One region of the Streptosporangium sp. DT93 genome, then DNA from elsewhere that is predicted to be linked to it. Evidence: riboswitches for the same ligand, from Rfam matches in the RefSeq annotation. Region 1 holds a riboswitch; each other region holds the start of a gene.
The links. Region 1 has a riboswitch for cobalamin ahead of ACLQ2R_RS07145 (ribonucleoside-diphosphate reductase subunit alpha). Riboswitches for the same ligand answer to the same signal wherever they lie in the genome.
Positions count from the first base shown of each region.

Region 2: another riboswitch for cobalamin. It lies ahead of cobN (cobaltochelatase subunit CobN); the one in region 1 lies ahead of ACLQ2R_RS07145 (ribonucleoside-diphosphate reductase subunit alpha).
Region 3: another riboswitch for cobalamin. It lies ahead of ACLQ2R_RS34195 (enoyl-CoA hydratase/isomerase family protein); the one in region 1 lies ahead of ACLQ2R_RS07145 (ribonucleoside-diphosphate reductase subunit alpha).
Region 4: another riboswitch for cobalamin. It lies ahead of ACLQ2R_RS26945 (hypothetical protein); the one in region 1 lies ahead of ACLQ2R_RS07145 (ribonucleoside-diphosphate reductase subunit alpha).

Region 1 covers NZ_JBNCLF010000002.1:434,160-441,147, forward strand. Annotated here, with positions in the region: gene ACLQ2R_RS07125 (N-acetylmuramoyl-L-alanine amidase) at 1-46, opposite strand, end outside; gene ACLQ2R_RS07130 (hypothetical protein) at 206-475, shown strand; gene glmS (glutamine--fructose-6-phosphate transaminase (isomerizing)) at 514-2,334, shown strand; gene ACLQ2R_RS07140 (tripartite tricarboxylate transporter substrate-binding protein) at 2,432-3,544, shown strand; cobalamin riboswitch at 3,549-3,750, shown strand; gene ACLQ2R_RS07145 (ribonucleoside-diphosphate reductase subunit alpha) at 3,864-6,287, shown strand; gene ACLQ2R_RS07150 (ribonucleotide-diphosphate reductase subunit beta) at 6,342-6,988, shown strand, end outside.
Region 2 covers NZ_JBNCLF010000014.1:137,361-144,348, reverse strand. Annotated here, with positions in the region: gene ACLQ2R_RS27230 (precorrin-2 C(20)-methyltransferase) at 1-79, opposite strand, end outside; gene ACLQ2R_RS27225 (precorrin-8X methylmutase) at 196-822, opposite strand; gene cobG (precorrin-3B synthase) at 819-2,153, opposite strand; cobalamin riboswitch at 2,146-2,318, shown strand; gene cobN (cobaltochelatase subunit CobN) at 2,440-6,117, shown strand; gene ACLQ2R_RS27210 (siderophore-interacting protein) at 6,209-6,988, opposite strand, start outside.
Region 3 covers NZ_JBNCLF010000023.1:77,014-84,001, forward strand. Annotated here, with positions in the region: gene ACLQ2R_RS34180 (ABC transporter ATP-binding protein) at 1-598, opposite strand, end outside; gene ACLQ2R_RS34185 (FecCD family ABC transporter permease) at 595-1,095, opposite strand; gene metE (5-methyltetrahydropteroyltriglutamate--homocysteine S-methyltransferase) at 1,073-2,773, shown strand; cobalamin riboswitch at 2,735-2,899, shown strand; gene ACLQ2R_RS34195 (enoyl-CoA hydratase/isomerase family protein) at 2,925-4,001, shown strand; gene ACLQ2R_RS34200 (helical backbone metal receptor) at 4,049-4,798, shown strand; gene ACLQ2R_RS34205 (hypothetical protein) at 4,814-5,029, shown strand; gene ACLQ2R_RS34210 (LysE family translocator) at 5,088-5,717, opposite strand; gene ACLQ2R_RS34215 (PLP-dependent aminotransferase family protein) at 5,886-6,988, shown strand, end outside.
Region 4 covers NZ_JBNCLF010000014.1:74,646-81,633, forward strand. Annotated here, with positions in the region: gene ACLQ2R_RS26910 (PP2C family protein-serine/threonine phosphatase) at 1-1,254, opposite strand, end outside; gene ACLQ2R_RS26915 (Ig-like domain-containing protein) at 1,768-3,009, shown strand; gene ACLQ2R_RS26920 (radical SAM protein) at 3,037-3,999, opposite strand; gene ACLQ2R_RS26925 (GNAT family N-acetyltransferase) at 4,167-4,727, shown strand; gene ACLQ2R_RS26930 (hypothetical protein) at 4,754-4,903, opposite strand; gene ACLQ2R_RS26935 (DUF952 domain-containing protein) at 4,964-5,299, shown strand; gene ACLQ2R_RS26940 (hypothetical protein) at 5,374-5,640, shown strand; cobalamin riboswitch at 5,694-5,891, shown strand; gene ACLQ2R_RS26945 (hypothetical protein) at 6,066-6,452, shown strand.

The sequences.
Region 1 (6,988 bases):
GCACGGCGAGAGCGGTGACGACGGCGGTCCCCGGCAGGCGGCGCATAGTGTGATCCTCTCTCTCCGGTCACTACCTAGAGTAATCAGAGATGACCGAATGTCGCGCATTCTGACGGGGATGAGATTTGAAGAGATTCTCTGCCCGAAATCGGGCAGAAAACTTGTTGTTCTCTTCTCCGAATGCGTAGGGTCCTGCTCTGTGTCCATGGCGCGGTATCCGCACGAGGATCTGATCACCCACCTGACCCGGACGAGCGGGCTCGGCCCGGGCGAGGCGGCGCGGGTCGTGGCGGACGTCCTGGCCTACTTCTCCGAACCGGTCGAGGAGTTCGTCCGGCGGCGGCACGCCGAGCTCAAGACCAGGGGGCTGGTCAATGACGAGATCTTTCCCAGGGTGGCCGCCGAGCTGGCGGTCCGCCGCGTCGCGGCACCCGAACTCTCCCTGCGCCAGTTACGCCGGATCGTCTACGGATAGCGGGTGCTCCGGATCGTCTACGAACAAGGAGCGGACGTATGTGCGGAATCGTGGCCTATGTGGGGCCCAAGGACGCGGCACCCATCCTGCTGGAGGGCCTGCAGCGTCTTGAGTACCGGGGCTACGACTCCGCCGGGGTGGTGGTCTCCAACAAGGGCCTCAAGATGCGCAAGGTCAAGGGCCGGGTGGCCGACCTGGCGGCCGTCATGCCCGCGCGCTTCAAGGGCGGGCTGGGCATCGGCCACACCCGCTGGGCCACCCACGGCGCGCCCAGCGACGTCAACGCCCACCCGCACCTGTCGGCGGACGAGCGCGTCGCCGTCGTGCACAACGGCATCATCGAGAACGCCGACCAGCTGCGCGCCAAGCTGGAGGCCGAGGGCGTGGTCTTCCTCTCGGAGACCGACACCGAGGTGCTGTCGCACCTGATCGCCCGTACCGTCAAGGAGGCCGACTCGCTGGAGGAGGCCGTCCGGGCCGCGCTCAAGCTGGTCGTCGGCACGTACGGCATCGCGGTGCTCGACGCCGAGCGGCCCGGCGAGGTGGTCGTGGCGCGCAACGGCAGCCCGATCGTGCTGGGCATCGGCGAGAAGGAGATGTTCGCCGCCTCCGACGTCGCCGCGCTGGTCCGCTACACCCGCCAGGTGGTCCACCTGGAGGACGGCGAGCTCGCGGTGCTCAAGGCCGACGGGTTCACCACCTTCGCCAGCGACGCGCGCGAGACGGCCAAGGAGCCCCTCACCGTCGACTGGGACGCCGGCCACTACGACACCGGCGGCTACGAGCACTACCTGCTCAAGGAGATCTCCGAGCAGCCCGACACCGTGGCCAGGACGCTGCGCGGGCGCCTGGACGACCGCTTCCACATCGCGCACCTGGGCGGCCTGAACATGGACGCGCGGGAGACCCGCTCGTTCCGCCGGGTGAAGATCATCGGCTGTGGTTCCGCGTACTACTCGGGCCAGATCGGCGCGCAGCTCATCGAGGAGCTGGCGCGCATCCCGGCCGACGCCGAGCCGGCCAGCGAGTTCCGCTACCGCGGCCCGGTGGTGGAGGCCGACACCCTGTACGTGGCGATCAGCCAGTCCGGGGAGACCTACGACACCCTCGCCGCCGTCCAGGAGCTCAAGCGCAAGGGCGGCCGGGTGCTCGGCATCGTCAACACCGTGGGCAGCGCGATCGCCCGCGAGTGCGACGGCGGCGTCTACCTGCACGCCGGGCCCGAGGTCTCGGTGGCGAGCACGAAGGCGTTCACCTCGACGGCCGTCGCGTTCGCGCTGCTGGCGCTGCACCTGGGCCGGGTGCGGGACCTGTCCCCGGCCGAGGGCCGGCGGATCTGCGACGGCCTGCGCAGGCTGCCCGAGCAGATCAAGGAGATCCTCGTGCTGGAGCCGGAGATCAGGGAGCTGGCGCACAAGTACGCCGGGGCGCCGAGCATGATGTTCGTGGGCCGGGTCCGCGGCTATCCGGTGGCCAGGGAGGGCGCGCAGAAGCTCAAGGAGATCTCCTACGTGCACGCGGAGGCCTACCCGGCCAGCGAGCTCAAGCACGGGCCGCTGGCGCTGATCGGGCCGGAGATGCCGACGGTGGCGATCGTCCCCGACGACGAGCTGCTGGACAAGAACCTCACCACGCTCGGCGAGATCCGCGCCAGGGGCGGGCGGGTGCTCATGGTCGGCCACCGCGTCGCCGACCCCAAGCTGGCCGACGACTGCATCGTGGTGCCCAAGAACGAGACCGAGCTGGACCCGATCCTGCTCTCGATCCCGCTGCAACTCTTCGCCTACCACGCCGCCGTCGCGCTGGAGCGGGACGTCGACAAGCCCCGCAACCTGGCCAAGAGCGTCACCGTGGAGTGAGAACCACCCGCCCGGCCGGTCACACCCCCCACTCCATGACAGAAAGTGATATCGACGTAACCTAGGGTATAGGAGGTTCCTGGGGGAAGGGGCGCTTATGCGCCGCAGGGGGTTTTTCGCGCTGGCGGCGGGGACCGCGCTGCTCGCGGGCTGCGCGGCCGGGGACGCGCCCGCGGGCACGGTGGTGGACCGGCTGTTCCTCCTCGAACCCGCGGCCGACGGCCACGGCTGGGACGGCATCGCGCGCCGGCTGGCCTCCGTCATGGTCCGCTCGGGGCTGGCCCGCACCGTCATGGCCGTCGACCGGCCCGGGGTGCTGGGGTCGGCCCCGCGTGACGCCTTCGTCGTCCCCGGCGTGCCCGACCTCGCCGGGGCCGCCGGCGATCCCGGTGACCCCGGCCACCTCGGCGGCCCGGAGGCGTCCGGCGCGCCGGACGCCTCCCGCGCCTCGTTCGCGCGCGAGGGCAGGCTGCTCGTCACCGCGATGCCCATGGTCGCCGCGGCGGAGATCGCCAACACCACCGCCGTGGTCGAGGCCGCCACCCCCCTCGCCCGGCTGGCCGGCGACTGGCTGGCCCTGGTCGTCCCGGCCGGCTCCCGGTTGCGCGCCTTCGAGGACTTCGCCGCCGCGCTGCACCGCGACCCGGCGAGGCTGACGGTCGGGGGCAGGCTGGAGGGCGGCTCCGACCACGTGCTCTACGGCATGATCGGGAAATGCCTCGGGGTGGACACCCGGCTGCTGGAGTACGCCGGGTACCTCGTCGCGGAGGACGCGGCCGAGGCGCTCCGGCTGGGCCGGGTGGCGGCCATGCTGGGGTCGGCCCGCGCGCTGCTGCCGGGGATCTCCGCGGGCCGCCTGCGTCCCCTGGCGGTCTCCTCGGGGGTCAGGATCGAGGGGATCGACGCGCCGACGCTGATGGAGCTCGACGTCCGGCTGGAGTACAGCGACTGGTGCGGGTTGCTCGGCCCCCGGGACATGAGCCCGGGGGACAGGCAGGCGGCCGTCGCCCTCTGTGAGAGGCTCGACGCCACGCCGCACTGGCGCGCCCTGTGCGCGGCGAACGGGTGGAGCCGGGTCTTCCTCGGCGGCGACGACTTCCGCAGGTGGCTGTCCACCGAGACCGGCCGGACCCGGGGCGTGCTTCACGAGCTCGGGCTTTTGACGTCCTCAGACACAACCTGTTGGGGTAGTTGCGTCAGGCGGCCCTAGATGTAGGATCCTGATCGTTGCTGGTTCGCCCCGCGAGGGGCGAGGCAAGAGGGAACCCCGGTGAGAGTCCGGGACTGCCCCGCAGCGGTGAACGGGAACGAAAGCCGTCATTGAGCACTGGGTGAGCCATGCCTGGGAAGCGACGGCCGGTAGGTGTGTGCGGTGCGCCCGTGAGTCCGAAGACCTGCCGGTGACGTTGTTGTCCAGGGCCTCGTGGGAGGGCTCGCGGAACGAGGCGATCCGGCGTGCCCGGAATCGCTCGCGGACGCGTGCCCCCGGCGGAGCCGCAGGGGGAAGTCCGAACGAGCGAGGGCATGACGTGACAGAGACCTTGGCGCGGACCGCAGCGCAGACCGGCGCGCGGGCGGGGAGCGGCGCGGACGGGGCCGGCGGGGCCGGCGGGGCCGGCGGGGCCGCAGCCCGCAGGCTGGCCATCGACGAGGCCGCCGCGGGAGTGATCACCGATCCGGAGAACTCCAGGATCGCCGCCGCGATGCTGGCCGGGCTGATCGCCGACGAGGCCGCCGAGCACGGCGTGCGGACCTTCTCCGACTCCGTCGCCGCCACCCACGAGGCCGGGCTCGTCCAGGACCGGCTCGCGGAGTTCGTGGCCGCGCACGCCGGCGCGCTGGACGCGCTGGTCGTGCCCGGGGCAGACGACCGGTTCGAGTACTTCGGGCTGCGTACCGTCTACGACCGCTACCTGCTGCGCCACCCGAGCACCCGCAAGGTGCTGGAGCGCCCGCAGCACTTCTTCCTGCGGGTGGCCTGCGGCCTGTCCGAGACCGTCGGGGAGGCCGCCGAGCTGTACGCGCTGATGGCCTCGCTGTCCTACCTGCCCAGCTCGCCCACGCTGTTCAACTCCGGCTCGCGCAGGCCCCAGCTCTCCTCGTGCTTCCTGCTCGACTCGCCCCGCGACGAGCTGGAGTCCATCTACGAGCGCTACACGCAGGTCGCCCGGCTGTCGAAGTACGCCGGGGGCATCGGGATCGCCTGGACCAGGGTCCGCTCGCGCGGCTCGCTCATCCGCGGCACCAACGGCCACTCCAACGGCATCGTGCCCTGGCTGCGCACGCTGGACTCCAGCGTCGCCGCCGTCAACCAGGGCGGCCGGCGCAAGGGCGCGGCCTGCGTCTACCTGGAGCCCTGGCACGCCGACATCGAGGAGTTCCTCGAACTGCGCGACAACACCGGCGAGGAGGCCCGGCGCACGCACAACCTCAACCTCGCCAACTGGATCCCCGACGAGTTCATGCGCCGGGTCGAGGCCGACGCGACGTGGTCGCTGTTCGACCCCAAGGACGTCCCGCACCTGACCGACCTGTACGGGGCGGCCTTCGACGAGGCGTACCGCGCCGCGGAGGCCGAGGGCCTGTCCGCCCGGCAGATCCCGGCCCGCGCCCTGTACGGGCGGATGATGCGCACGCTCGCCCAGACCGGCAACGGCTGGATGACCTTCAAGGACGCGGCCAACCGGACCTCCAACCAGACCGGCAGGCCGCGGAACGTCATCCACCTGTCCAACCTCTGCACCGAGATCCTGGAGGTGACCGGGGACGCGGAGACCGCGGTCTGCAACCTGGGCTCGATCAACCTCGCCGCGCACCTGTCCGCGCCCGGCGCGGCGGCCGCTGCGGGGGCCGCCGAGGGGACCGGCACGGCGACCGGGGCGGGGACCGGTACGGGAACCGGAGCGGGGACCGGCGAGGGGATCGACTGGGACCGCCTGCGCGCGACCGTCCGCACCGCCGTGCGCTTCCTGGACCGCACCATCGACCTGGGCTTCTACCCGACCCCCGAGGCCAGGAACGCCAACCTGAGGTGGCGGCCGATCGGGCTCGGCATGATGGGCCTGGCCGACGTCATGTTCGCGCTCCGGCTGCCGTTCGACTCGCCGGAGGCGCTGGAGCTGTCCACCCGGATCTCCGAGGAGATCGCGCTCGCCGCCTACGCGACCTCCTGCGACCTGGCCGCCGAGCGGGGCCGGCACCCCTCGTACGAGGAGACCAGGGCCGCGGGCGGGGTGCTGCACCCCGACCACTACGGTGCGGCCACGTCGGAGCGGTGGGCCCGGCTGCGGGAGCGGATCGCCGTGACCGGGCTGCGCAACTCGCTGATGATCGCGATCGCGCCCACCGCCACGATCGCCTCCATCGCCGGCTGCTACGAGTGCATCGAGCCGCAGGTGTCGTGCGTCTTCAAGCGCGAGACGCTCTCGGGGGAGTTCCTCCAGGTCAACCGCTACCTGGTCCGCGACCTTCAGGCCAGGGGCCTGTGGACCCCGGCGATCCGCGACGCCGTCAAGCGGGCCGACGGCTCGATCCAGGACATCCCCGAGATCCCGGACGACCTCAAGCCGCTCTACCGCACCGCCTGGGAGCTGCCGCAGAAGGCGCTGATCGACCTGGCCGCCGCGCGCACCCCCTACATCGACCAGTCGCAGTCGCTGAACCTCTTCATGGCCACGCCGACGATCGGCAAACTCTCCTCGATGTACGCCTACGCGTGGAAGTCGGGGATCAAGACCACCTACTACCTGCGCTCGCGCCCGGCCACCCGGATCGCGCAGGCCACCGTGGCGGCGCAGGTCCAGGCAACCCCGGACACGTCCCCGGCCGGGATCCCGTCGGGGACGGGGACGGGGACGGAGGCCGGGGCGCCGGGCACGACCGGGTTCGTCGCCGACGCCGGTGCCGTCGCCTGCTCGCTGGAGAACCCCGAGTACTGCGACGCCTGCCAGTAGAACGCCGATCGCTCTCTTCCCGTTCCACCTGTTTCATGAAAGGCACCGCTTCCGATGCTGCTCGACCCCGGCATGGATCTCACCCTGCGGCCGATGCGCTACCCGGAGTTCTACGAGCGCTACCGGGCGGCGATCCGCAACACCTGGACCGTCGAGGAGGTGGACCTCGCCTCCGACCTGGCCGACCTGGCGCGGATGACCCCCGAGGAACGCCACCTGATCAACCGCCTCGTGGCGTTCTTCGCCACCGGCGACTCGATCGTGGCCAACAACCTGGTCCTCAACCTCTACCAGCACCTCAACGCGCCCGAGGCGCGCCTCTACCTGAGCAGGCAGCTCTTCGAGGAGGCCGTGCACGTCCAGTTCTACCTGACCCTGCTGGACACCTACCTGCCCGACCACGACGAGCGGGTCAAGGCCTTCGCCGCGGTCGAGCACATCCCCTCGATCCGCGACAAGGCCGGGTTCTGCTTCCGCTGGATCGACTCGCTCGGCGGGCTGACCCGGCTGGAGACCCGCCAGGACCGGCGGGCGTTCCTGCTCAACCTGATCTGCTTCGCGGCGTGCATCGAGGGCCTGTTCTTCTACGGGGCCTTCGCCTACGTGTACTGGTTCCGCTCCCGCGGCCTGCTCAGCGGCCTGGCCACCGGGACGAACTGGGTGTTCCGCGACGAGTCCATGCACATGGAGTTCGCCTTCGG
Region 2 (6,988 bases), on a different contig from region 1:
CGGCCTTGACGGTCACCAGCTCGGGATCGCCCGGCCCCAGCCCCACGCCCCACAGCCGCCCGGTCGCGCGTACGGTCACGCCTGCGTGTGCGCCGGCGCTCACGGTGTGGCCCGCGCCGTCGCCAGCGGTGCCGCTCGTGGTGTCGTTCACGGTGTGGCCCGCGTTGTCGCCCATGGTGTCGCCCACGTCGTCGTTCACTCTTCCTCGCTCGCGATCGCGTTGACCGCGGCGGCGGTCATCGCGCTTCCACCCCGGCGCCCGTCCACGACCAGGTACTCCAGGTTCGACGGGTGCTCGGCGAGGGCCTGCTTGGACTCGGCGGCGCCGATGAAGCCGACCGGGACGCCCAGCACGGCGGCCGGACGCCCGGCTCCCTGTTCGACCATCTCCAGCAGCCGGAACAGCGCGGTGGGCGCGTTGCCGATCGCGACCACCGATCCCTGGAGCCGGTCGCGCCACAGCTCCAGGGCGGCGGCACTGCGGGTGGTGCCCAGTTCCTCGGCCAGGGCCGGGACCCGGGGGTCGCCGAGCGTGCAGATCACCTCGTTGCCGGCGGGCAGGCGGCGCCGGGTCACCCCGGAGGCGACCATCATGGCGTCGCAGAGCACCGGGGCGCCCGCGAGGAGCGCCTCGCGGGCCGCCGGCACCACCCCGGCCGACCAGCGCAGGTCGTTCACCAGGTCGACCATCCCGCAGGCGTGGATCATGCGGACCGCCACCCGGGCGACGTCCGGGGGCAGCGCGCCCAGGTCGGCCTCGGCGCGGATGGTGGCGAAGGAGCGGCGGTAGATCTCCGCGCCGTCGCGGACGTAGTCGATCACAGTTCCCCTCTGGCGGCCGTCACCGCGGCCGCGGTCTCCTCGATGCCGGAGCAGGTCAGGCCGGTGCCGTCAAGCTCCAGGTGGTAGCCGTGGCCGGTGGCGACCACGTCGGCGACCCGCCCCCTGGGACGGCCGCAGCGTCTGGCGCAGCCCGCCCAGTGCACGGGGAGCGTATCGGTGCCGTACGGGCGCCGGGAGGGCGGGGCCAGGGCGACGACGGCGGTCGCGTCGGCCCGCACGTCGGCCAGGGATTTGGCGCAGCCGGGACGGCCCGCGCAGGCCGTGACGCCGATCCACGGCGAGGCGGGGTCGACGACCAGACCGGCGGCCCGCAGCCGGCCGGCCGCGTCCGCGGCCTCGGCGGGGGCCAGGCGGGGCAGGACCGCGCCGCGCCAGGGGGTCAGGCGGATCTCCCCGCCGGAGGCGAGGCCGGCGAGCAGCCGCGCCTGGTCGGAGGTCAGCCGCCCCAGGGGCACGGCCACCCCGAGCGCGACGCGCGCGGAGTCTCCGACGAGTCCCACCGGTCCGAGCGCCACGGGTCGCGGTCGTACCGGCTCGAAGGGCGTCACCCGCGCGGTGAGGGCGGTCAGCACGCGATCGGCGACCAGGACGGGACCGTCGGGGAGCTCGGAGATCCGCCAGGCGGTGACGTCCCGGGCGGCCAGCTCGTCGAGGAACGCCTCGGCGGCGGCCAGCAGGGCGGTCACGGCCGTATCCGCCCCGACGCGCAGGCCGGTGTCGGTCCCGGCGAGAAGCAGCGCGACCCGGTCGGGAGCGACGAACACGACCGTGGCGTCCGCGCCCAGCCCGGCGACGTCACCGCGCCCGTCGTCGAGGGCGAACATGAACCGGCCGGGAAGGGCGGCGAGCGCGGGCCGGGCGCACAACCGCCGGTCCAGCTCGCCGATCAGCGGCGTGACGTCGGCGATCCCCCCGCCGCCGGGACCGTCCAGGCCGGTCAGCGGGGAGGCCAGGATGTTGCGGATCCGCTCGTGGGTGGTCGAGGGCAGCAGGCCCGCCCGCGCCATCCGCGCGGCGAATCCGTGCTCCTCGTCCGGGGCGAGACCCCGGACCTGCACGTTGGCCCGGGAGGTGAGTTCGAGGGCCCCGTCACCGTGGAGGCGGGCCGCCTCGGCGAGTTCCCGGAGCCGGTCGGGGGTCAGGCGGCCTCCGGGCACGCGGACACGGGCCAGGCCGCCGTCGGCGGCGGCATGGACCTGAAGTGCGCCGGGACACGCGTCAGGCCGGGATCGTCCATGAAAGTCGGCAATGTCCACGCACGGGATGCTAATACCAGTTTCTTGCGGAGAGCCGGACTGCCGTAGTGTCATCGGTGGCGATGGCGTTGGGAGGAAGCCGGTGAGAATCCGGCGCGGTCCCGCCACTGTGACCGGGGAGCGAACCTCAACCGGGCCACTGCCCGGCGACGGGCGGGAAGGCCGGGGCGAGCACCGATCCGGGAGCCAGGAGACTCCAGCCGTCGCGGCCGACGACGACCCGGGGCGAGGACCCCGAGGGAGGATGCTCCGTGCGCTTTTCGCCGTTCCCCCACCGCGGTGCGACACCGCTTTCGCCGTTCCCCCACCGCGGTGCGACACCGCCGATGGAGTGTGCCGCGTGATCCTGCTGCTCTCCACCTCCGACACCGACCTGCTGAGCGCCCGCGCGAGCGGCGCCGACTACCGTCTGGGAAACCCCGCCCGCCTGGGCGTCGACGACCTGCCACCGCTGCTGGAGGGCGCCGAGGTGGTCGTGGTACGCCTGCTCGGCGGGCGCCGCGCCTGGGAGGAGGGACTGGACGCCCTCCTCGCCGGGCCCCGGCCCGTCGTCGTGCTCGGCGGCGAGCAGGCACCGGACGCCGAGCTGATGGAACTGTCCACCGTGCCCGGCGGGGTCTGCGCCGAGACGCACGCCTACCTCGCGCACGGCGGCCCGGCCAACCTGACCGAGCTGCACCGGTTCCTGTCCGACACGCTGCTGCTCACCGGCCACGGCTTCGCCGCCCCCGCCCCCACCCCGACCTGGGGGACGCTGGAGCGCGAGGCGCGCGACCAGGACGGGCAGGACGGGCAGGACGGGCAGGACGGGCCGGTCGTCGGCGTGCTCTACTACCGCGCCCACCACGTGTCCGGCAACACCGCCTTCGTCGAGGCGCTCTGCCTGGCGATCGAGCGGGCCGGGGCGCGGGCGCTGCCGCTGTACTGCGCGTCCCTGCGCACGGCCGAGCCCGGCCTGGTGGAGGCGCTGCGCACGGTGGACGCCCTGGTGGTCACCGTCCTGGCAGCGGGCGGCACCCGGCCGGCGACCGCGTCGGCCGGCGGGGACGACGAGGCGTGGGACGTCGGCGCGCTGGCCGAGCTGGACGTGCCGATCCTGCAGGGACTGTGCCTGACGAGCAGCCGCGCCTCCTGGGAGGAGAACGACGACGGCCTGTCCCCGCTGGACGCCGCCACCCAGGTCGCCATCCCCGAGTTCGACGGGCGCATCATCACGGTGCCGTTCTCGTTCAAGGAGATCGACGAGGACGGGCTGACCGTCTACGTGGCCGACCCCGAGCGCGCCGCGCGCGTGGCGGGCATCGCGGTGCGCCACGCCGCGCTGCGGCACGTGCCGCCCGCCGAGCGGCGGCTGGTGCTGATGCTGTCGGCCTACCCCACCAAGCACGCCCGCATCGGCAACGCCGTCGGCCTGGACACCCCCGCCAGCCTGGTGCGCCTGCTGGCCGCACTGCGCGAGCGCGGCTACGACATCGGGGCCGAGGGCGAGCTGCCCGGCGTGACCGAGCAGGACGGCGACGCGCTCATCCACGCGCTGATCGCCGCGGGCGGGCAGGACCGGGACTGGCTCACCGAGGAGCAGCTCGCCGGCAACCCGGTGCGCATCGCGGCGACCCGCTACGCCGAGTGGTACGCCACGCTGCCCGCCGACCTGCGGGAGAGGATGGAACGGCACTGGGGGCCGCCCCCCGGGGAGTTGTTCGTCGACAGGTCGGGCGACCCGGAGGGCGAGATCGTGCTTGCCGCGCTGCGCGCCGGCAACGTGGTGGTGATGGTGCAGCCGCCACGCGGCTTCGGGGAGAACCCCATCGCCATCTACCACGACCCCGACCTGCCGCCCAGCCACCACTACCTGGCCGCCTACCGCTGGCTGGCCGACGGCTTCGGCGCCCACGCCGTGGTCCACGTGGGCAAGCACGGCAACCTGGAGTGGCTGCCCGGCAAGTCCGCGGGCCTGTCGGCATCCTGCGGGCCCGACGCCGCGCTCGGCGACCTGCCGCTCATCTACCCGTTCCTGGTCAACGACCCCGGCGAGGGCACCCAGGCCAAGCGCCGGGCGCACGCCACCCTCGTCGACCACCTGGTGCCGCCGATGGCCCGCGCCGACAGCTACGGCGACATGGCCCGCCTGGAGCAGCTCCTCGACGAGCACGCCTCCATCGCGGCGATGGACCCGGCCAAGCTGCCCGCGATCCGCGCCCAGATCTGGACGCTGATCCAGGCCGCGCGGCTTGACCACGACCTCGGCGTCGCCGACCGGCCGCACGACGCCGAGTTCGACGACTTCCTGCTGCACATCGACGGCTGGCTGTGCGAGGTCAAGGACGTCCAGATCCGTGACGGCCTGCACGTGCTGGGCGCCGCCCCCGAGGGTGCGCCGCGCGTGGACCTGGTGCTGGCCATGCTGCGCGCCCGGCAGATGTGGGCCGGCAGCCAGGCGCTCATCGGCCTGCGCGAGGCCCTGGGCCTGGCCGAGGACGGCAGCGCCGGGCGGATCGGCGTCGACGAGGCCGAGACCCTGGCCCGCGCCCTGGTCGAGGGCATGGAGGAGCGCGGCTGGGAGGCGTCCGCCGCCGCAGAGGTGACCGCCGCGGTCCTGCGCCCGGCGACGGACGCTCCCGGTACGGACCCCGGCGCGGACCCCGGCGCGGATCCCGGCGCGGATCCCGGTGTGGTGGAGGAGATCCTGCGGTTCGCCGCGCTGGAGGTCGTGCCGAGGCTGGCGCGTACCACCGACGAGATCGACGCGATCCTGCACGCCCTCGACGGCGGCTACGTGCCCGCAGGGCCGAGCGGATCGCCGCTGCGCGGGCTGATCAACGTGCTGCCCACCGGCCGTAACTTCTACTCGGTCGACCCCAAGGCCGTGCCGAGCAGGCTGGCCTGGGAGACCGGGCAGGCGATGGCCGACTCCCTGCTGGAGCGCTACCGCGCCGACACCGGCGACTGGCCGCGCTCGGTCGGGCTGTCGGTCTGGGGGACCAGCGCGATGCGCACCTCGGGGGACGACGTGGCCGAGGTGCTGTCGCTGCTGGGCGTGCGGCCGGTCTGGGACGAGGCCTCGCGCCGCGTCACCGGGCTGGAGCCGATCCCGGCCGCCGAGCTGGGCCGCCCCCGGGTGGACGTCACCGTCCGGATCAGCGGGTTCTTCCGCGACGCCTTCCCGCACGTGGTGGCCATGCTGGACGACGCGGTACGGCTGGCGGCCGGTCTGGAGGAGCCCGAGGAGCTCAACTACGTGCGCGCGCACGTGCTCGCCGACCAGGCCGCGCATGGCGACGAGCGCAGGGCCACCATGCGCATCTTCGGCTCGCGTCCCGGCGCCTACGGGGCCGGGCTGCTGCCGCTGATCGACAGCCGGAACTGGCGCGACGACGCCGACCTCGCCGAGGTGTACGCGGTCTGGGGCGGCTTCGCCTACGGCCGCGACGTCGACGGCGTACCGGCCAGAGAGGACATGGAGACGGCCTACCGCAGGATCGCGGTGGCGGCCAAGAACGTCGACACCCGCGAGCACGACATCGCCGACTCCGACGACTACTTCCAGTACCACGGCGGCATGATCGCCACGGTCCGGGCCCTCACCGGCAAGGCCCCGGCCGCCTACATCGGCGACAGCACCAGGCCAGAGGCCGTCCGCACCCGTACCCTGTCGGAGGAGACCTCCAGGATCTTCCGCGCCCGGGTGGTCAACCCGCGCTGGCTGGCCGCCATGCGCAGGCACGGCTACAAGGGCGCCTTCGAGCTCGCCGCGACCGTCGACTACCTGTTCGGCTACGACGCCACCACCGGCGTCGTCGCCGACTGGATGTACGACAAGCTGGCCGCGACCTACGTGCTGGACCCGGAGAACCGGGAGTTCATGGAGAAGTCCAACCCCTGGGCGCTGCACGGCATCGCCGAACGGCTGCTGGAGGCCGCGAACAGGGGCATGTGGGAGCACCCCGACCCGGCCGTCCTGCGCGACCTGCAGGAGGTCTACCTCAAGTCGGAGGGGGACCTGGAGGACGGCGTCTGATCGCCGGGCCGTTCCCCGCCGGCCGTCCCCGCCTGGGCGGCCGGCAGGGGCTGCTCGGCGCGGTGAACCGGACGGGGACGGGCAGGGGCCGTCAGTTGCTCTCGGAGCGTCCCAGCCGCCAGTAGCCCATGAAGGCCACCGACGAACGGTCGACGCCCAGCTCCTGGACCAGGTGCCGGCGCAGCAGCTTGACCACGCCCGCCTCGCCCGCCAGCCAGGCGTACAGGCCCTCGCCGGGCGGGGACTCGGGGACCTCCCAGAGGATGTCCGCGTCGACGTCGACGTCCTCCAGACGACCCGCCGAGGGAGCGCCCGGCGCCGGGTGCGCCGTGACGAGCGCCCGCAGGGTCTCGCGGACGGCGGGTACGAGCAGGTCGCCGTGACGGGCGCCGTCGCGCGGCAGCCAGACGACCCGCACGCCGGGCCGGACGTCGAGCGGGAGCCGGTCGGCGTCCTCGGGCACCTCGAGCAGCGCCGTGGCCGGCACCTCACCGGACAGCGACTCGACGATCGAGGCGATGGCGGGCACGGCCGTCTCGTCCCCGGCCAGCAGCAGGTGCGTCGCCCCGGCCGGCTGCGCCCACTCCCGGCCGCCGGTGGGACCGGGGAAGGCCGCGTTGGGGCCGACCACCGTGACCCGGTCGCCGGGGGCGGCGCGGGTCGCCCAGCGCGAGGCCGGGCCGCTGTCGCCGTGCAGGAAGAAGTCGACGTCCAGTTCCCGCAGGTGCGGCCGCACGGCGCGTGCGGTGTAGGTGCGGATCGGGTTGCGCAGCTCGTCGGGGAGCTCCCGCCAGCGCCGGTACCAGTCGGCGTCGTCGCCCAGAGGGGTCAGGCCGCCGTCGGCCAGCGGGAGGATGACCTTGATCCGCTG
Region 3 (6,988 bases), on a different contig from region 1:
GGTCGCAGAAGGCGGTGGCCTGGTTGAGGTCGTGCAGCACGGCCAGGGTGGTGATGCCCAGCTCGCGTACCAGGTGCAGGATCTCCAGCTGGTGGCGGACGTCGAGGTGGGAGGTGGGCTCGTCCAGCAGGAGCAGGCCGCTCTGCTGGGCCAGGGCGCGGGCCAGCAGGACGCGTTGTCTCTCCCCGCCGGACAGGGTGACGAAGATCCGCTCGGCGGCGCCGGTCAGGCCGACGCGCTCCAGCGCCCGCGCGCACAGCTCCTCGTCGGCGGCGGCGTCGGCCCGGTACGGGGTGCGGCCCATGGAGACGATCTCGGCCACCGTGAAGTCGAGGTCGGCCGGGCTGTCCTGGGTGAGCACGGCGGTGCGCCGGGCGGCCTGGCGGGCGGGCAGCCGGTGCACGTCGTCGCCGCCCACGGTGACGATCCCGGCCGCGGGGCGCAGCGCCCGGTAGATCGAACGCAGCAGGGTGGACTTGCCACAGCCGTTGGGCCCGACCAGGCCGACGAACTCCCCCTCGTCCACCCACAGGTCGGCCTCGTGCACGATCGGGTGGCCGTCGAGGGCGACGGACACGCCGCACACGTCGAGCCTCACGTGAGGTTCACCGCCCGGTCCGCCGAGCGGCGGCGCAGCAGCCACAGAAAGCACGGCACGCCGAACAGGGCGGTGACGATACTGAGAGCCAGTTCCTGCGGGGCGTTGACGGTGCGGGCGGCGATGTCCGCGAGCTGCAGGAACACCGCGCCGAGCAGGGCGGTGACCGGCAGCACGCGGCGATGGTCGGCGCCTGCCAGCAGGCGGGCGGCGTGCGGCACGATCAGTCCGACGAACGCGATCGCGCCGCTGGTGGCCACCATCACGCCGACCAGCAGCGAGGTCAGCACGAACAGGGTCAGGCGCAGGCGGTGTACGTTCACGCCGAGCGAGATGGCCGTCTCCTCCCCCGCGGCGACATCGACGGCCTCGAGGGCGGGCTGGGCGAGCACGCGGGTGAGCCATGCCCGCGCTGCGGCCGTGTCCTCGCTCGAGCGCCGGACGTGTCTTTCGTGACTCGCGAAGGAGAGTTCCGTGACCGAGCGTTCGCTCGCCACCGTCTACGGTTACCCCCGACAGGGAGCCGACCGCGAACTGAAGAAGGCCGTCGAGGGCTACTGGGCGGGCCGGGTCGATGCCGCCGGGCTCCGCGACACCGCCGCCCGGCTGCGCGCCACCACCTGGCGCGAACTGACCGACGCCGGCCTGGACGAGGTGCCCTGCGGTGACTTCTCGCTGTACGACCACGTGCTGGACACCACCGTCATGGTCGGCGCCGTCCCCGGACGTCACCGGGCCGCCGTCGCGGCCGACGCGCTGGACGGCTACTTCGCCATGGCACGCGGCACCCGGGACGCCGCCCCGCTGGAGATGACCAAATGGTTCGACACCAACTACCACTACCTGGTGCCCGAGCTCGGCCCTGACACCGTGTTCACCGCCGACCCCGGCAAGCAGCTCGGCGAGCTGAACGAGGCGCTGCTGCGGGGCCACAGGCCCCGGCCGGTGCTGGTCGGCCCGGTCACCTACCTGCTGCTGTCCAAGCCGGCCCCCGGCGTCGCGGCGGACTTCGACCCGCTCTCGCTGCTGGACGAGCTGCTGCCCGTCTACGCCGAGATCCTCGCCTCCCTGTCGGAGGGGGGCGCCGAGTGGGTCCAGCTCGACGAGCCTGCGTTCGTCCAGGATCGGCCGCGGGAGGTCCTCGAGGCCCTGGCGCGCGCCTACCGGCTGCTCGGCGGCCTGACGCGGCGCCCGAAGATCCTGGTCGCCGCCTACTTCGACCGGCTCGGTGAGGCTCTTCCCGTCCTGGCGGCCGCGCCCGTCGACGGCCTGGGGCTCGACTTCACCGGCTCCGCGGCGGCCAACCTGGAGGACCTGGCCGCCGTCGGGGGCCTGCCCGGCAAGCGGCTGGTGGCAGGCGTCGTGGACGGGCGCAACATCTGGATCAACGACCTCGAACGCTCCCTGGCGACGCTCGGGACGCTGCGCGGACTCGCCGGCCGCGTGGACGTCGCGGCCTCCTGCTCCCTGCTGCACGTGCCCCACGACGCCACACTGGAGACGAACCTCGACCCCGAGGTCCGGCGCTGGCTCGCCTTCGCCCGCCAGAAGAGCGCCGAGATCGTCACTCTCGCCCGGGGCCTCACCCTGGGGACGGACGCCGTCGCCGATCTGCTCGACGACAACAGGGCCGCCCTGCGCTCCCGCGCCGAGTCGACGCTGACCCGCGACCCGGCCGTCCGCGAGCGGAGCGCGGACGTCACCGGCGCCGACAGCCGCCGTGCCGCCCCCTACGGCGAGCGGGTCGCGGCCCAGCGCGCCCGGCTCAAGCTGCCGCTCCTGCCCACCACGACGATCGGCTCCTTCCCGCAGACGAACGAACTGCGGGTAGCCCGCGCCGACCTGCGCGCGGGCCGCATCGACCAGGCCGCCTACGACGAGCGCATCGCCGCCGAGATCCGCGACGTCCTCGCCTTCCAGGAGGAGGCCGGCCTCGATGTCCTGGTCCACGGCGAGCCCGAGCGCAACGACATGGTCCAGTACTTCGCCGAGCGGCTGGAGGGCCACGTGGCCACCGAGCACGGCTGGGTGCAGTCCTACGGCAGCCGCTACGTCCGCCCGCCGGGCCCTCGCCCCTTCTTCCCTGACCCGATGATCGGGTGCCGATCTGGACTTACTAGGACGTCCAACTATATGTTCGTGGGCAAGGCCCGCGGCGCGGGGAAGCCGGTGTGAATCCAGCGCGGTCCCGCCACTGTGACCGGGAAGTGCGACATCGACGGCCACCGGCGAAAGCCGGGAAGGCCTGATGACGCATGTCGATCCGGGAGTCAGGACACCGGCCGCGGGGTGATCCGTGTTGTCCACGAGGATGGAGCGAACACGCATGGCATCGGTACGCGCCCGCGAACCCGGAACCGACGTCGGGGTCGAGACCGTGGTCGTCGGCCGCCTCGGGCGCGTCCTGCTCGACCGGCCGCGTGCCCTGAACGCGCTGACCCACGACATGGTCCGCCGCATCGACGCCGCCCTTCGGGAGTGGGCCGACGACGAGAGCGTCGTCACCGTGCTCGTCGGCGGCGCGGGCGAGCGCGGGCTGTGCGCCGGAGGCGACATCCGCTCCATCTACCACGACGCCAGGGCGGGCGGCGGCGCCTCGGCGGCCTTCTGGCGGGACGAGTACCACCTCAACGCCCGCATCGCCCGGTACGGCAAACCGTACGTCGCCCTGATGGACGGCATCGTCATGGGCGGCGGTGTCGGGGTCTCCGCGCACGGCGGCGTGCGGATCGTCACCGAGCGCACGACCCTGGCCATGCCCGAGACGGGCATCGGCTTCGTCCCGGACGTCGGCGGCACCTACCTGCTGTCGCGCGCGCCCGGCGAGCTGGGCACCCACCTGGCGCTCACCGCCTCCTCCGTCGGCGCGGGCGACGCCGTGGCCTGCGGGCTGGCCGACCATTTCGTGCCGTCGCGGGACCTGGAGGCGTTCACCGCCGAGCTGGCCCGGCGGGAGGTGACCGAGACGGTCGCCTCCTTCGCCCGCCCCGTTCCCCCCGGTGAGCTGGCCGGGCAGCGCGGGTGGATCGACGCCTGCTACGCCGCCGACACGGTGGAGGAGATCGTGGAGCGGCTGCTGGACAGCGGCGAGAGCGCGGCCGAGGAGGCCGCGGAGCGGATCGGCGGCAAGTCGCCGACGGCGCTGAAGGTCACCCTGCGCTCCCTGCGCCGCGCCCGGGAGCTCGCCTCCCTGGAGGAGGTGCTCGACCAGGAGTACCGCGTCTCACTCAGGGCCCTGACCTGTCCCGACCTGGTGGAGGGCATCCGCGCCCAGGTGATCGACAAGGACCGCTCCCCGCGCTGGTCGCCCCCCACCCTGGCCGAGGTGGGCGAGCGGGAGGTGGAACGCTTCTTCGCACCCCTGGGCGAGAACGAGCTCGGCCTGGCGGGAGGGACCCGATGAGATCACCGGCCCCGCGCCCGGGGCCGGGGCCAGGGAGGACCTCGACGATGCTCGACGACCTCGGCACCCCCGCCGGGACGCACGGCGCCGTCCGGCGCGTGGTGTCCCTCGTCCCCTCCCTCACCGAGTCGCTCGCCGCGACCGCGCCGCACCTGCTGGCCGGCGCGACCGACTGGTGCACCCACCCCGCGCCGTTGCCGGTACGGCGGATCGGCGGCACCAAGAACCCGGACCTGAACGCGATCGTCGCCCTGGAGCCGGACCTGGTGCTGGCCAACGAGGAGGAGAACCGCCCGGCCGACCTGGAGGCGCTGCGGTCGGCCGGGGTGGCGGTCTGGGTGACCAGGGTCCGCACCCTGCCGGAGGCGTTCGCCTCCCTGCGCCGGATGCTCACGCTGGCCTGCGGCCTTCCCGAGCCGGACTGGCTCGCCGCCGCCGAACGGGCATGGGCCGCTCCCCCGGTCACCGCGGAACGAAAGGCGGTGATCCCCGTCTGGCGCAAACCCTGGATGGTCCTGGGACGCGACACCTTCGCCGGTGACCTCCTGCTCAAGCTCGGTGTCCGCAACCTCTACGCCGGCCACCCCGAACGCTATCCGGGGATCGCCCTGCCCGAGCTGCTGGCGGCGGGCGCCGACCTCGTGGTCCTGCCCGACGAGCCCTACCGGTTCACCGCCGAGGACGGCCCCGGATTCTTCCCCGGGACACCGGCCGCGCTGGTCAGCGGCCGGCACCTGACCTGGTACGGCCCGTCCCTGGTCGAGGCGCCCGACGTCCTGCGAGCCGCCCTGGGCTGAGACCCGATCTACTGGATGGGACTCGGCATGCGCTCGGCGCTGCTGCCGGACGCGGCGGTCGCCGTCGAGATCGGCGAGTCCTGGCGGCACCTGGAGACCGCGGGGGTGCTGGGCGCCTGGGCGGTGCTCGGCCTGCTCCTGGCGCCGGTCCTGCTGCGGCGGATGGTGCGCGGGGAGTCCGGTTCGAGCGTGGCCGCCCGCCGCGAGCGCGCCCTGCGACGGGTCGGCTGAACACGGTGCCCCTCACGGCACCATGACCCTCCGGACGCGGCCCGGTGACGCGAGAGGGTCATGGCCGAGTCGCGGTCCCCGCGTTGCCGACGACGAGCATGACGGCCAGCACGCCGAGCAGGCCTCCCATCGCGATCCGCTGCACCCGCAACCAGTCGGGGCGACGCGCCAGGAAACCCGAGATCGCCCCGGCCGCGAGCACGATCGACAGGTTGACCGACACGGCGACCAGGATCTGGAAACCTCCGAGAATGACACCCTGGAGCAGCACGTTCCCCTTTTCCAGGTCGACGAACTGCGGAATGATCGAAACGTAGAGAATGGCGATCTTCGGGTTGAGAAGATTGGTCATCAACCCCATGCCGAAAAGCCGGCGCGGGGAATCGAAGGGGATGTCCCTGACGGTGAAGACCGAGACGCCCCCCGGTCTGACGGTGTTCCAGGCGAGCCACAGCAGGTAGAGGGCCCCGGCGATCCTGATGACGGTGAGCAGGTGCGGAAAGGCGTGGAACAGCACCGCCAGCCCCAGGTTCGCCCCGGCGAGGTAGACCAGGAACCCGGCCGCGACACCGCCCAGGGAGATGATCCCGGCACGACGCCCCTGGCTGACGGTCCGCGACACCAGGTACACCATGTTCGGGCCAGGGGACAGCACCATTCCCAGCGCGATCGACACGACACCGATCAAAGCGCTTTCCTCGACCATCGTCACCGGACCTTCCACCTCGACAACGGACGATTGTTCGCACCGATCTCCGGAATATCGCGAGCCTAAGTCCCCTCCCGTCGCACTGCAATATGAAAAATTGATCTCGGAGCAATGTCGTGCTTTCATCCTTACCGGAGAGGAGAGGGCATGAACGACTACCGTCTGGTCGCCGACGAGGTGGCCGCGGACATCGGGGCCGGGCGGCTGCGGCCGGGTGACCGGCTGCCGACGCAGCGCGACTTCGCCCGGCGGCGCGCCATCGCCGACTCCACCGCCGCCCGCGTCTACAAGGAGCTGGCCCGCCGCGGCCTGACCGTGGGCGAGGTCGGGCGCGGCACCTTCGTCCGCGCCACCGCCCCGCTTCCCGGCCCGGCCCTCGCTGAACCGTCCGCGAGCAGGATCGACCTGGAGCTCAACCACCCGGTGGTGCCCGGACAGGCGGCGCTGCTCGCGGACGGCCTGGGCGCCCTGCTGCGGCCCGGCGTACTGGAGTCGTCGATGCGGCCGGTCGGCGCGGCCGGCACCCCCGTGGCCCGCGACCGCGTCCGCGACCTGCTGGCGCGCGGGGACTGGCGCCCCTCCCCCGATGGCGTCCTGTTCGCGGGGAACGGGCGGCAGGCGATCGCCGGGGCCATGGCCGCGCTCGCCCCTCCCGGGACCCGTGTCGGGGTGGAGGAGCTCACCTACCCGCTGCTCAAGACCATCGCGGGCCACCTCGGGGTCACCCTCGTGCCGCTGGCCGTCGACGAGGCCGGGCTGCTGCCCGGTGCCGTCGAGGCCGCCTTCCGCAGGGCCCCGCTCAACGCCGTCTACCTCCAGCCGACGCTGCACAATCCGCTGTCGCTCACCATGCCCCCGGAGCGGAGGGCCGAGATCGCCGACGTGCTGGAGCGGCTCGACGTCCACGCGATAGAGGACTCCGTCTGGTCGTTCCTGTACGAGGACGTCCCGCCCCTCGCCGCCTTCGCCCCCGGCCGCGTCCTTCTGATCGACAGCCTCTCCAAGCGGCTCGCCCCCGGGCTGACGCTGGGATTCGCCGTCGTGCCCGAGGCCGTGTCGGCGCACGTCGCGACGGCCCTGCGCGCCGGAGGCTGGACGGCCACGCGTTTCGCGATCGAGGCGGCCGTCCGCTGGATCGGCGAGGGCGCCGAGAGCACCGCGGGGACGGTGGCCCGCGCCAAACGGCGCGACGCCGCGCTCCGGCAGGAGATCGCGACCCGGCAGCTGGGCGGGTTCGCGGTGCGCGGCGA
Region 4 (6,988 bases), on a different contig from region 1:
GGAGCCGGCGACGGCGAGATCGCCGGAGCCTGCGGGGGAGCCGGCGGGATCGGCCCGGCCGGCCGCGGCGGGGGAGACCGGACGGGCGGGGACGACGGGCAGCGCCGCGACCACGGGCAGGACGGGGCTCTCGGGCAGGTAGACGTCGTAGAAGTCACCGCCGATGAGACCGGCCTGGCGGGCGGCCCGCAGGGACCCGGCCAGCTCCACCCCCTCCAGCTCCGGCAGCGACGGCGGCAGCAGGGCGTCACTGAGGATGGCGTTGGTGGTGCTCTGCTCCTGGTAGAGGGCGGCGACCGAGATCGCGGCCCCGGCACGGGCCGCGAACAGGCGCACCAGCGTCTCGGCGTCCTCGTCGAAGGCCGGCCCGCCCGGACGACGGGCCAGCACCAGCGCCCCGGCGGGAACCCCGTTGCCCGGAAGCGGGGTGACGATCAGGTGCCCGGCCGGGCCGAAGTCCTCGGGCAGCACCCAGCCGGGCACCTGTCCCGGGTCCAGCCAGCGGCTGGGCACCGGCGGGAACCCCGCCAGCGCCTCGGCCAGGCCCGGCACCCGCCCGGCGGAGGTCAGCGCGATGGCACCCTCCTGAAGGCGCCGGGCCTGCACGCTCAGGCGCAGCCAGTCGGCCTGACGGCGGCCGGTGGGCGGCAGCACGACCATCGCGGCGTCGGCCAGGAAGGGAACGGCCAGCTCGATCGCGGTACGGGCGCAGCGGCGCACGTTCAGCGAGGCCGACAACCTGCGCCCGGCCTCGACCAGGAACGTGGCGCGGGCGCGCTCGGCCAGCAACGCGTCGGTCCTGGCCGACTCGGCGCTGATGTCACGCAGGTACCAGGCCCGGTGGGCCAGCCCGAAACCCTCCCGGCGCACCAGCAACCGCCGGCCATGGTGATCGAGCTGGCGGCCGTGGCCCTCGGGACCGTCCTCGGCCAGCAGCGCCGCGGCCGCTCCCGGGCCCGGCGTGCACCCCGGGACGATCTCCGGCGCCAGCTCGGCCGCGACGGCGTTGCGCATCACGACCACGCCGGCGGCGTCGCACACGACGATCCCCTCGCCGCACTCCTCGACGATGGCGCGCAGCAGCCGCTCGTCCGGCTCACGCCCGGCGAGCGGGCCCGGAGCGGAGCCGTGATCACCGCCGCGCCGCCGCTCGCCCCGGGCGCCCGCGGTGTCGCCCGGGGTGCCCGGGGTGCCCGGCGTGCCAGTTGCGCCGGCACGGCCGGCGAGGCCATCGATGGAGGGAGGTCCTGTCATCACCCGGGGCTTTCCGTTCGCGGAGGGGCAGACCAGATTATCTTTCTCACCGCCCGCAAGTGGACCCGCCTCGGCCGGGCGGAGGAGGGAGCGGGCGGGCAAGCGGGCGGCGGTAAGACTCGTGCGCGTCTTCCTTGCCCGCCGTGGCGCCCTTGATGCGCGCCCCGTCACGGCGAAACGGCGCCCCCTGCCCGGCGACGCCTGGGCCCTGCGCCTCGTCCTGCGCCTCGTCCTGCCCCCGTTCCGCCTCCGGTACGTCCCGGCCCTGCCCGGCCACCGCGGCGCCTCCCGCGTGCACCTCACCCGCGCGCCGCACACGGCCCCGGGGCGGCCCCGGGGCGGCCCCGGCCGGTCGGCGGCCGTTCATCCTCTCGTCCCCTGACTCGCGGTCGGCGTCTTTCCCGCCTTACGAAGAGACCGAAACGTTACCGAAGTGGGCGCAACCAGGCTCAGACACCACGCATCTCCTATTAGTGTTTTAAGTGCAGTTTGCTGTAGTTGGGGAGAGAAATTGTGCTGATCGTAGAAAGCCGACACCTCAGGACGCCGCTGGCCGGTCTGGCCCTGGCGACCGCGGCGGTGCTGGCCACCGCCTGCTCCGGGGGGGCCGCTACGAAGGACTCCGGAGCCACGACCGGCGCCAGCACCGAGGCGCCCGCCGCCTCCAGCACGCCCGCGCCCGCCGCGCCCGTCATAAAGATCAGCCCCGCCGACGGCGGCAAGGCCGTACGCCCCGACAAGAAGGTCGTGGTCATCGCCTCGGGCGGCGCCCTGGAAGAGGTCGTCGTCAAAAGCGGCACCCAGGCGCTGGAGGGCGACTTCGACGCCGAACGCACCCGGTGGGTCTCCAGCACCCCGATGATCCCCGCCAGCGACTACACCGTCTCGGCACGCGCCGTCGACGGCACCACCGCCACCAGCTCCTTCCGCACCCTCAAGCCCGAACACGAACTCGAGGTGGCCGACGTCACCCCGGTCGTCAAGGGCGAGAAGGTCGGCGTGGGCGCCCCCATCATCGTCACGTTCAACCAGCAGATCATCTCCAAGGCCGCCAAGGCCTCCGTGGAGAAGGCCCTGGAGGTCAAGGCCGAAAAGCCCGCCCAGGGCGCCTGGCGCTGGGTCAACGACACCACCGTGATCTACCGGACCGCCAAGTTCTGGCAGCCCCACCAGAAGGTGACCTTCACCGCCCGCCTCAAGGGCGTCCAGGGCGGCAAGGCCATGTACGGCGTCAAGAACACCACCAAGGTCCTGCGCATCGGCGCCGCCCAGATCGCCACCATCGACGCCCGCAAGCACAAGATGATCGTCAAGCGCGACGGCAAGGTCGTGCAGACCATGCTCATCAGCGCGGGCAACGCCAGCACCCGCGAGTACACCACCACCAGCGGCGTCCACCTCGCGATGGGCAAGGCCAACCCCGAGCGCATGATCTCCCCGGGCCGCAAGAAGGGCGACCCCGGCTACTACGACCTGATGATCAACCACGCGGTCCGCTTCTCCAACAGCGGCGAGTACGTCCACGCCCTCAACAACGTCTGGGCCCAGGGCCGCCGCAACGTCAGCCACGGATGCATCAACTCCCGCCCCGACCAGGCCAAGTGGTACTACAACCAGGTCCAGCGCGGCGACGTGATCACCATCAAGGGCACCAACCGCGAGATGGAGTGGAACAACGGCTGGGGCTTCTGGCAGATGCCCTTCAAGGAGTGGAAGAAGGGCAGCGCCCTGACCTCTGCGGCCACCGCCGGCTGACCCCCGGCCCTCGGACCGGGAAGCGCATCACAGCAGGGAGAGCTGGGCCTGGTGCGGCAGCGCGAGCGGCAGCGGCTGCTCGGGACGCTCCGGGCCCATCCCGTAACGGGCGGCCAGCTGCAGCACCTGACCGGTGACCGCGCGCACGTACCCCTCCTCGGCGTCGGGGCCACGCCCGTACAACTCGCCGTAGCGCGCCACCAGCGCCGGATGGTGCTCACCCAGCCACCCCAGGTACCACTCCCGCGCCCCCGGCGGCAGACGCAGCACCCGCGGCACCAGGCTGACCGCCCCCGCGCCGGCCACCCGGCGCACGGTGGCCGCCAGCTGGTCGGGGGAGTCGGTCAGCAACGGCAGCACCGGCGCCATCGCCACCCCGCACGCCACACCCCGCTCGTTCAGCTCGGCCACCAGCTCCAGCCGCTTCTGCGGCCCCGGCGCGCCCGGCTCCACGGTACGGCGGATCCGCTCGTCGACGAACGCGATGGACACCACCACCCCCGCCCCCGGAGCCGCCGCCAGCAGATCGGCGTCCCGCAGGATCAACCGGCTCTTGGTGTGCACCGTGAACGGCGCCCCCGCCTCACGCAACGCCGCCACCACCCCGGGCATCAGCCGGTAGATGTCCTCCGCGCCCTGGTAGCAGTCACCGCCCACACCCACGCTCACGTGCTCGCCGTCCCAGCGCAAGCCCAGCTCGGCCCGCAGGCGACCCACGATGTTGGTACGCACCACGATGCGCGAGTCGAAGTCACCGCCGGCGTCCAGGCCCAGATACCGGTGACCCCGGCGGGCCGAACAGTACCGGCACCCATGCGCGCACCCCCGGTAGGGGCTGACGGCCCACCCCTGCGGCGTGCTGTCCAGCGCGGTGCGCGCCTGCACCTCGTAGCAGGTCAGCGCCCCGTGAACCCTGGTCAGCGCCGAACGCTCGATCCGCGGCCTGGCGTCAGGCGGCGCGGACAACAGAGCGGGCGCATCCCATGGCATACGGCTCAGTGGAACACGCTTTCGACTCCACTCGCAAGTGGAGCAGGTCGAGGCCCGCACCGGCCCGCACCGGCCCGACACCATACCGACCCGCGACCGAACAAGTGACCGGGGGACCGGCGAAAACCCGCTCGCCGCCGGCCGCCCCCCTCCTCTACCCTGACCCGGTGCTGAAGCCCACCTACCCCATCCGTACCGAACGCCTGCTCCTGCGTCCCTACACCCCGGCCGACCTCGACGCCCTGTGCGCGATCCAGTCCCTGCCGCAGGTCACCCGCTACCTGTACTGGGACCCTCGCACCCGCGAGCAGAGCCAGGAATCCCTCACCACGAAGATGACCCAGACCCTCCTGACGGAGGAGGGGCAGACCCTGACCGTCGCCGTCGAACTCGCCGCCACCGGCGAGCTGCTGGGTGACGGAATGCTCAACTGGACCAGCAGCCTGCACCGCGGCGGGGAGATCGGCTACGTCCTGCACCCCGACCACCACGGCCACGGGTACGCCACCGAACTCGCCCAGGCCCTGGTGAGACTGGGCTTCGAGGGCCTGGACCTGCACCGCGTCATCGGACGCCTGGACGCCCGCAACCACCCCTCGGCCCGCGTCCTGGAAAAGATCGGCATGCGCCGCGAGGCACACCTGGTCGACAACGAGTTCGTCAAGGGGGAGTGGACCAGCGAGCTGATCTACGCGATCCTGCGACACGAATGGCACGCCACCGGCTGAGCCACCTCACGTGTCCTCACCGGGATTCACCGGCCGGGTGCGGCCCACCCGGCCACCACCGGCCCGACCAGCACCGGCCAGTACCGACCACCACCGGCCACCACCGACCACCACCGGCCACCACCGGTCACGGCCCTGCCGCCGTACGGCCCACCACCCGTCGCCCCCCGACCCACCCCGGTCTCCCGGACACTGCCATGTCGACAGGCCCGCACGCGCCGGGCACCATGGTTGCGGTGACCATCCTGCACCTGGCCCTGGCCCGCGACTGGGAGGCCGCCCGCGAGACGGGGGAGTACCGCGTCTCCACCCTCGGCCTCACCCTCGACGACGTCGGCTTCATCCACGCCTGCACCGGCCCCGAACAGCTTCGCGGCGTCGTGGAGCGCTTCTACCGCGACGTCACCGACCCCCTGGTGGTGCTCAGCATCGACCCCTCCGGGCTCGACGTGCGCATGGAGGTACCGCCGGACGCCCAGGAGACCTTTCCCCACCTGTACGAGGCGCTGCCGGTCACCGCCGTCACCTCGGCCCTGCCCTTCCCGCCGCCCGCGCCTGGCACCCGGCCGTGACGACCCCCTTCGCCCCGATGATCCCGATGATCCCGATCTCCCCCGTGATGACCATGTAGCGGTACGCTCTGCGCATGCCCAACCCGGTCGTCATCCTCCTGCTGACGGTGGTCGTCCTGGCGGCGGCCATCGCCCTGATCGTCTTCGCCGTACGGGCGGCGCAACGCCCCCGCAACGCACTGGTCGGCGGAGGGGTCGGCCCCGAACTCGTCGAGCGGATCCTGGAGCTGAAGGCCTCCGGCCAGTTCGACCAGGCCGTCTTCCTCGTCCGCGGCGAGACCGGCATGAGTCACCGCGCCGCCGCCCGCTTCGTCAGAAGACTCAAACCCCCCGCCGCCTGAGCCCCCACGTCGACGACCGCACCCCCGCGCCGGATTTGATAGGTGGTGCGCGCTTTGTCGTTGATGAGTGGTGTGCGAGCATGGTCGGCGTAGGCGAGCGCGGAACGAGGAAGCCGGTGCGAATCCGGCGCGGTCCCGCCACTGTGATCGGCGAGCGAATCCCGAACAGGCCACTGCCCGGCAACGGGCGGGAAGGCCGGGACGAGCATCGACCCGAGAGCCAGGAGACTCACGCGGTCGCCTCCTCACCAGCCGGGGCGGATCTCCCCGAGAGAGGACGGGCGCCCTGTGCCTGCCTGCCCGCGTACACACGCGTCGGCCGCGACGAGACATCACCACGCCGTCGAGACCGGCCTCACGGCGGACGGCAGGCGCGCGGGCGATGACCGCGCGGCGCGCCACCGGCCCGCCCGCGGAGGGAACGCGTGAAAAGAATCACGGTGTGCCGCGACTGCTGCTGCGGCAGCACCCGCAAGGTGCCCACCCTCGACCACGACGAGCAGATCCGCCAACTGGCCGAGGTCGCCCACATCCGCGTGAGCGACTGCCTCGACGTGTGCGACCAGGCCAACGTCCTGGTCGTGCAGCCGACACCGCGAGCACGCGCGGCCGGCGGCCGCCCGGTGTGGCTCGCCCTCGTCAACGACGAGAACGCCACGGCCGACGTCGCCGCGTGGATCCGCGCCGGCGGCCCCGGCCTGGCCCCGCTGCCACCGATCCTCGAACTGCACCGCTTCACCCCACCCCGCCGCAGCCGCCCCCGCGACGGCGACCCTCCGGCGGCGAACACCCCCGGCCCCGCACCCAGGTGATGCCTACCCGCCGACCACGACCGCGAACAGGCCGCGAACAGGCCGCGAACAGGCACGGCCGTCTCCCACCGGCGAACACCCCCGGCCAAGACCGCTCGGCCCCCACCTGTCGCCTCATCGGCGACATACCGCGTCACTTGGGGCGGGGGAGAGGCGGCGCCCGCCGATCCGGTTGGACCATTCACCAAGGAAGGACGGGCGACGGGCACCGCAACTAATTGCAACCTATACGCAATAACCTAGCTTCCGCAATAAGCTGCCGCCCGGGACCCGCGAGCATCCCACCCCGAACGCGTACGGCTCTCCGCCGACTCCCTGACCCCGGAACGGGCGCGGCCACCGGCCGGGGGAGCCGGGAACCGTCAAAGCTATGACCGATTTGTCCACTAAAATGGATATTTCATCTTAAATAACGTGGGGGAGTGGCCCCGCACGCCAGACCGATCGAGACAAAGACGCACGTCAATGCGTCCGCCGTGTTCGCCACAACGATATTCACCGTGACAACACAAACGCCCGAGCGAGAACACCCGAGC